DNA from 3 places in the Sinorhizobium terangae genome. Region 3 is predicted to be linked to each of the others. Evidence: predicted binding sites of a transcription regulator. Region 3 holds the regulator's gene; each other region holds the start of a gene.
The links. Region 3 encodes PhoB, which activates phosphate uptake and scavenging genes when phosphate is short. Its sites were predicted from a motif close to TGTCATNNANCTGTCAT; they were not measured.
Positions count from the first base shown of each region.

Region 1: a site for PhoB is predicted at 1,142-1,158, ahead of QA637_RS01880 (inorganic phosphate transporter). Genes of this name have one in related genera too.
Region 2: a site for PhoB is predicted at 1,257-1,273, ahead of QA637_RS04075 (esterase-like activity of phytase family protein). Genes of this name have one in related genera too.

Region 1 covers NZ_CP121659.1:399,112-401,378, forward strand. The annotation lists gene QA637_RS01880 (inorganic phosphate transporter) at 1-1,081, opposite strand, end outside; gene QA637_RS01885 (NUDIX hydrolase) at 1,217-1,723, opposite strand; gene QA637_RS01890 (FadR/GntR family transcriptional regulator) at 1,964-2,267, opposite strand, start outside.
Region 2 covers NZ_CP121659.1:866,024-868,290, reverse strand. The annotation lists gene QA637_RS04085 (adenylate/guanylate cyclase domain-containing protein) at 1-716, shown strand, start outside; gene QA637_RS04080 (DUF2000 family protein) at 763-1,170, opposite strand; gene QA637_RS04075 (esterase-like activity of phytase family protein) at 1,359-2,267, shown strand, end outside.
Region 3 covers NZ_CP121659.1:144,356-146,622, forward strand. The annotation lists gene pstB (phosphate ABC transporter ATP-binding protein PstB) at 1-43, shown strand, start outside; gene phoU (phosphate signaling complex protein PhoU) at 188-901, shown strand; gene phoB (phosphate regulon transcriptional regulator PhoB) at 1,023-1,706, shown strand; gene QA637_RS00700 (GcrA family cell cycle regulator) at 1,784-2,267, opposite strand, start outside.

The DNA of each region.
Region 1 (2,267 bases), 250 kb from region 3:
CGATGGAGATGCCGAGCGCGCCGATCAGCAGCACCCAGAACGGTGCCCTCGCGCTTTCCGTCGATACGGCGCCATTGACTGCGGAAACGATCGCCGACAGTGGACCAATCGCATTGGAAACGTCATTTGCACCGTGGGCAAAGGAAAGCAGCGCCGCTGAGAATATCAGCGGCATGCGGAACAGCTTGCGCAGCGACTGGTTGCGGTTGTCGAGCCCCTCCGACTGGCGGTGGATCCACGGCTTGCTCGCCACATAACAGACGATGCCCATGAACAGGCCGACCAGGAGACCGGTCGAAGGGGAAATGATGGCCACATGAACGAGCGCAAAAACCGCCACATAGGCGGTGAAGGCGCCCGCCGTCACAGCCAGGACGATCGGCATCCAGCGCCGCGCGGCCTCGATCTTGTCCTCGCGATAGATGATGAATTCCTTGAGAACGGCCAGGAAGATCGCTGCGATGGCGCCGCCAAGCAGCGGTGATATCGACCAGCTTGCCGTAATGCCGGCGAGCGCCCACCATTTGACGCTGGAAAGACCGGCGGCGGTCATGCCGGCGCCGACGATGCCGCCGATGATCGAATGGGTGGTGGATACGGGTGCGCGGGAAAAGGTGGCGATGTTGATCCAGGCTGCGGACGAGATCAGCGCGGCCATCATCACCCATACGAGCGTCTGAGGATCGACGAGCCCTCCGTCGACGATGCCGGCCTCGATTGTAAGCGTGACCTTCCGGCCTGCGGTCAACGCGCCGGCGATTTCGAAGACGGCAGCGATCGCCAGGGCCGTCGCCATCGTCATCGCCTTTGCGCCGACGGCGGCGCCGACGTTGTTCGTCACGTCGTTGGCGCCGATGTTCATCGCCATGTAGCCGGCAATCGCCGCTGCGGCGACGACGATTGCAGCACCCGACGAGCCGACAACGTAGATTGCCGCAAACGCCATGCTGAGAATCAGGAAGAGCAGCGCCAGGCCAGGGGCCGCCAGCCTGCGCATGACGTGATGAGAGGCCTCTTCGGCAAGGCTGAGCTTGTCGAGGTCCTTGTCCAGGGTCAGCTTTTCCAGGCGCGGCTTTGCCACGGATCGATCTCCATTGTCATAATCGCCAGTAACGGTACGGGCGAGCGCGTTCAAGCGGAATTGAAAGGAGAATGACAGCTAGATCGATGCCGGCTTTCCAAGCACGGCTGATGTTGTCCGCCGACGTTTTGCGGTTTAGCCGTTCGCGCTCTTGGGCAGGGATGCGGGTGCCGCCGCCATCCGTTCTCCGAACGCCAGGATAAGGCTTTTCAGCGAGGGTTCGGCAACGCGGCTCGCCGCCTCCTTGCAGTCGACCCATTCAAGGCGCCGGGTACCCTTTTCAGGGAAGTTCTTGCAGAAGTCATCGACTTCGAGCGCGTGTACCTGGACCTTGCAGGAGACCTTCAGGCCATGGTTCATGCGCTTCTGATAGACATAGGCGCCGATCGCGGCTTTCTGCGCCTTGCCCTTCACACCTGCCTCCTCATAGGCCTCGCGTTCGGCGACCTCATGGGCCCGCTTGCCCTGCATCGGCCAGCCCTTGGGAATGACCCAGCGGCCGGTATCGCGGCTGGTGATCAGGAGGATCTCCAGCGCACCCGTCTTCTTGCGGATCCGGTAGCAGAGCGCAGCATACTGCATGCGCGCCGGGCGACGCAGCATCAGATGCACATCAGCAGCTAACCGGTTCAGGAAGTTCAATGGGTCGATGCTCCTGCGAATCGATAGACATCAATTACTGCACAAGTATGGCGCGCCTATCTTGTCTGTAAATGACCTCAGACCAGCGATAAACTGGCGAGACCGCGTTGCGGTTCCGACAGTATCGCCCCGTCCAATGCCAAATATATGTACGCGCTTTAATTTCGCCAAAAAGCGAGGCTCGGCCTGGGTCGCATCCGGCGGATTTCATCGAGATCACGGGGGCGGCCGAGCCCGATATTAGGACCCGGCACGATCCCGCTGCTGAAGACGCAGCCGCGCGATGCGCGCCCATTCGCCGGTGCGCTCCGCTTCGTATGCCGCGGCGGCGACGAAGTCGATATGGCTTTGCGCCGCCGCCTTGGCGGCCTCCGGGTCACGAGCCATGATGGCATCGTAGATCGCCTCATGCTGTGCGAGAAGCCGGTCGCGCGCGCCCGGAGCGCCGAACACCGACGTGCGGTGAAAGAATATCCCCTGGGTCAGGAGCCGGTAGCAGGCGCGCAGCGTATGCAGGAGGATGATGTTGTGCGCGCTTTCGCCG
Region 2 (2,267 bases), 720 kb from region 3:
TCCTCATCGCACTGGCAATCTCCGGGCCGATCATCTTTGTCCTGAGAGTGCGCGAACTGCTTGGCCGCGACGTTTTCCTCAGCCTGCTGACCGGGCGCTACCGCAAGCCGGTGCAAGAGGAGCGTGTGTTCCTCTTTATCGACCTCGCCGGCTCCACCTCCTTCGCCGAGCGCTTCGGCGATCTGCGTACCCAGGAATACCTCGGGAGAGTGTTCGCAAGCATGGCCGATCCGGTCTTACGCCACGGCGGCTCCATCGATGACTATGTCGGCGACGCGGCGGTCATTACCTGGCCCTTCGATCGTGCCATCGCCGACGCCGCCTGCATTCGCTGCGCCTTCGATATTCTCGACCGGATCGACACGGATGCTCAACGCTGGCGCAAGGATTACGGAGAGGTCCCTCGCCTTCGTGCCGCGCTGCACGGCGGAACAATCGTTGCCGCCGAAATCGGCGTCGACAGGCACAAGATCACCTACTTCGGCGACACGGTGAACACGACGGCGCGCCTCGAAGGCCTGTGCCGAACGCTCGATCGGCAGATCCTGATTTCCGCCGATCTCCTGCGGCGCATGCGCCTGCCAGCCTCCGTCAGAAGCGAGGATCTCGGCGAACACGAGGTCAAGGGCCGCGGCCAGAAGCTTGGCGTCTCCTCTCTTCGGGCCGCAAGCCTCTTTCAGGGCAGCTCGAATTGTGCGGCCGATCCTGAGAGTTAGCGCGGGATGCGGGCGGAAAACCGCGCACACTTTTCCTCATCCCGCGCTAGCCGTGCAGCTTTGCCCCCTTCGTGATCTTGTCCACGAGCTTTTTCTCCGCATGGATCGCAATCCCTGCAACCCGGGCGTTCTCGGGTGCCGATCTGGAAAAGACTTCCCGGTTGGCGGCGTCATGGCCGGTCGAGAACATTTCGTCTATATAGATGGACGTGCGAACATCTTTCGCCAAAGCCCGCCGCTGGATATCGCCGAGCGCGGTCCCGCCTGCCGACAGGACGATGATCGGTTGCATGCTTAATGCGTTGTAAAGATTGCCGGCGGCATCACGATACGCCTCCCCGATAATCTCCGGCTTCTGCCCGACTATGCCGGTGGCAAGGAAAGCTGTGACATTCAGCTTCTGCCACATCGCGAGGTCGTCCCTGAGGACAATTGCAAATTTCGTCTCGAACATCGTGACCAATTTCTCTCCGTATTCTTCCAGGCAATACTAACGCTCGAAGTGGCGGCGGATCTTGAACGTTCGAGCAAGCTATCGCCTGTCACCAAAGCTTCACGGGGCTGTCAGACAAGCATCAATCAACCGTCATCAAAGACGCCTATCGGGGACCGGTCTCAGACCTCCAACCCAGGGTGAACTTCATGACGAAAGCACTTTTCGCCTCCGCGGCGCTGGCGCTTGTAATGACAACAACGGCGCTCGCCGAGGACAAGGTCTTTCCGGCGACGCTGAAGGCACATGCCATCCTGCCGGCCAACACGATCATCGCGGCGCCGGCCGACGCGGCGGATTATCTCAAGACCTCCGGGAAATTCACGACGGCCGACCGGAAGCGTGCCGTGGAACTCGCCAGCGTGCCCGGCAAGGACGGCGTTCGCCCGACCGGACTGTCGCTGCCTTTCAATGGCCAACCAATGCAGGGCTTTTCCGGGATCAAGGCAATGTCCGACGGCACCTTCTGGAGCCTTTCAGACAATGGATTCGGCAGCAAGCTGAACTCGACCGACGCGATGCTGATGCTCCACCATCTCAAGATTGACTGGGAAGCCGGCAAGGTCGAGGCGCTGCAGACCATCTTCCTGTCCGATCCGGACCGCAAAGCGCCCTTCCCGATCGTCATGGAAGGCTCGGCCAACCGCTATCTCACCGGCGCCGATTTCGACGTGGAATCGATCCAGCCGGTCGCCGATGGCTTCTGGGTCGGTGAAGAGTTCGGTCCCTACATCCTGAAATTCGACACAGCCGGCAAACTGACTGATGTCGTTCCGACCGTCGTCAACGACAAGCCGGTCATGTCGCCCGATAATCCCACGCTGACGCTGCAGGCGGACTCCTCCAAGAAAATGCCGGCCTTCAACCTGAAGCGTTCCGGCGGCTATGAGGGCATGGCGATGTCCAAGGACGGCAGCAAGCTCTATGGCCTGCTCGAAGGGCCGATCTGGATCGATAATGAATCGGTCGAGCAGGCCGACGGTCGCCCGGCGCTTCGTATCATCGAACTCGATGTCGCGAGCAAAGCCTGGACGGGCCGCAGCTGGCTCTATCCGCTT
Region 3 (2,267 bases):
TGACCAGCGCACGCAGGACTACATCATGGGTCGGTTTGGCTAAGCCAGGCGACCAGGGCAATTCCAGGAAGAGCGCGCAACGGTTCTCCTCTGGATTTGTGTAAGTTCAAGGAGTTAGGTCATTTCAGCGTTTCGACGGAGCATGAAATGATCTGGTCAACGGGTTTGCGAGTTCGAGGAACGAAACATGTCACCTACACACATCACGTCGGCGTTTGACGACGAGCTGAAATATCTGACGCGCCGCGTCTCGGAAATGGGAGGGCTTGCCGAGCAGATGGTGGCCGATTCCGTCCGGGCGCTCGTGAATTCCGACCTGGCGCTGGCGCAGAAGGTGATTTCCGACGACGCGATCCTTGACGATGCCGAGCGCCAGATCGGCGACAAGGCGATCGTCACCATCGCCAAGCGTCAGCCTATGGCCTCGGATCTCCGCGAGATCATGGGGTCGATCCGTATCGCCGCCGATCTGGAACGTGTCGGCGATCTAGGCAAGAACACCGCCAAGCGCGTGATCGCGGTCGCCGGATCCGGCATTCCGCGCAAGCTCGCCCGTGGCCTGGAGCACCTGGCGGAACTGGCCTTGGTTCAGCTCAAGGAGGTGCTCGACGTCTATGCCTCCCGCTCGCCGGAAAAGGCAAACAGCATCCGCGAGCGCGACGAGGAGATCGACGCGATCTACACGTCGCTTTTCCGCGAACTGCTCACCTATATGATGGAAGATCCGCGCAACATCACGCCGTGCACGCATCTTCTCTTCTGTGCCAAGAACATTGAGCGTATCGGCGACCACGCGACCAACATTGCCGAAACGATCTACTACATGGCAACGGGCGCCCAGCCGCAGGGCGAGCGGCCGAAGGACGACACGACGTCCACGCTAGGCTCTGTGACGGACTAGAGCGCCCGACAGCCGTATGCCCTAGTGCATGCGTTGATCTTATACCGGTCGCGGTTTTTCGCGGCCCATACTGTGCCGCGGTGGCATGATGGCACCCGCGCGTAGGAAGGAGCATGACCGAATGTTGCCGAAGATAGCCGTAGTCGAGGACGAGGAGGCGCTGAGCGTCCTCCTGCGCTACAATCTCGAGGCCGAAGGTTTCGACGTCGATACGATCTTGCGTGGAGACGAGGCCGAGATCCGCCTTCAGGAGCGCTTGCCCGATCTCCTGATCCTCGACTGGATGCTGCCCGGGGTTTCCGGCATCGAACTCTGCCGCCGGCTGCGGCAGAGGCCGGAAACGGAGCGCCTGCCGATCATCATGCTGACCGCGCGGGGCGAGGAAAGCGAACGCGTTCGCGGGCTTGCCACCGGCGCGGACGACTATGTCGTCAAACCGTTTTCGACGCCGGAACTGATGGCGAGAGTGAAGGCAATGCTCAGGCGGGCCAAGCCCGAGGTGCTTTCGACGCTGTTGCGCTGCGGCGACATCGAACTCGATCGCGAGACGCACCGTGTCCACAGGCGCAGCCGTGAAGTCCGGCTCGGACCGACGGAGTTCCGGCTCCTGGAGTTCCTGATGTCCTCGCCGGGGCGCGTCTTCTCCCGTTCGCAGCTTCTCGACGGCGTGTGGGGACATGACATCTATGTCGACGAGCGCACCGTGGACGTGCATGTCGGCCGCCTTCGCAAGGCGTTGAACTTCTCCAACATGCCCGATGTCATCCGCACCGTACGCGGCGCCGGCTATTCACTGGAAAGCTGAGGCCACCCGCCCGCTTCCACAGGCATCAAAAAAGGGGCGTCACCGCCCCTTTTTCAATTATGTTTGCTCGCGGTCGGTCAGCGCATGCGCCGGCGCTCGGCGGAAGGCTGATAGGCGAGCCGCGTGTGATAGCTGCAATAGGGCGACGATTCCGGCGAGTCGTTGCCGCAGAAATGGAACTCTTCCTTCAGCGGGTCGCCGATCGGCCACTTGCAGGTGCGCTCCGTGAGCTCCGTCAGGCCGAGGCGCCGCGACATCGGGATGACGACGTTCGGTGCGAGTTCGATGTCCTGGTCGGCGACGAGATCGACTTCGACCTCTTCCTTCAGCACGGTCGCGCCGGCGGTGCGGGTGACGGTGCGGGTGGCGACCCGCGCGGCATAGTTCGGTGCCCGGGGAGCGGACGTGGTGCGCTTCGGACGCGCGGCAGTGGTCGTGCCACCCGCCTTCGCGCGGCCCGGCAGGCTCAACCGGTGAACCTTGCCGATCACGGCGTTGCGGCTGACGCCACCCAGTTGCGCTGCGATCTGGCTGGCGCTCAGGCCCTCGGACCACAGCTTC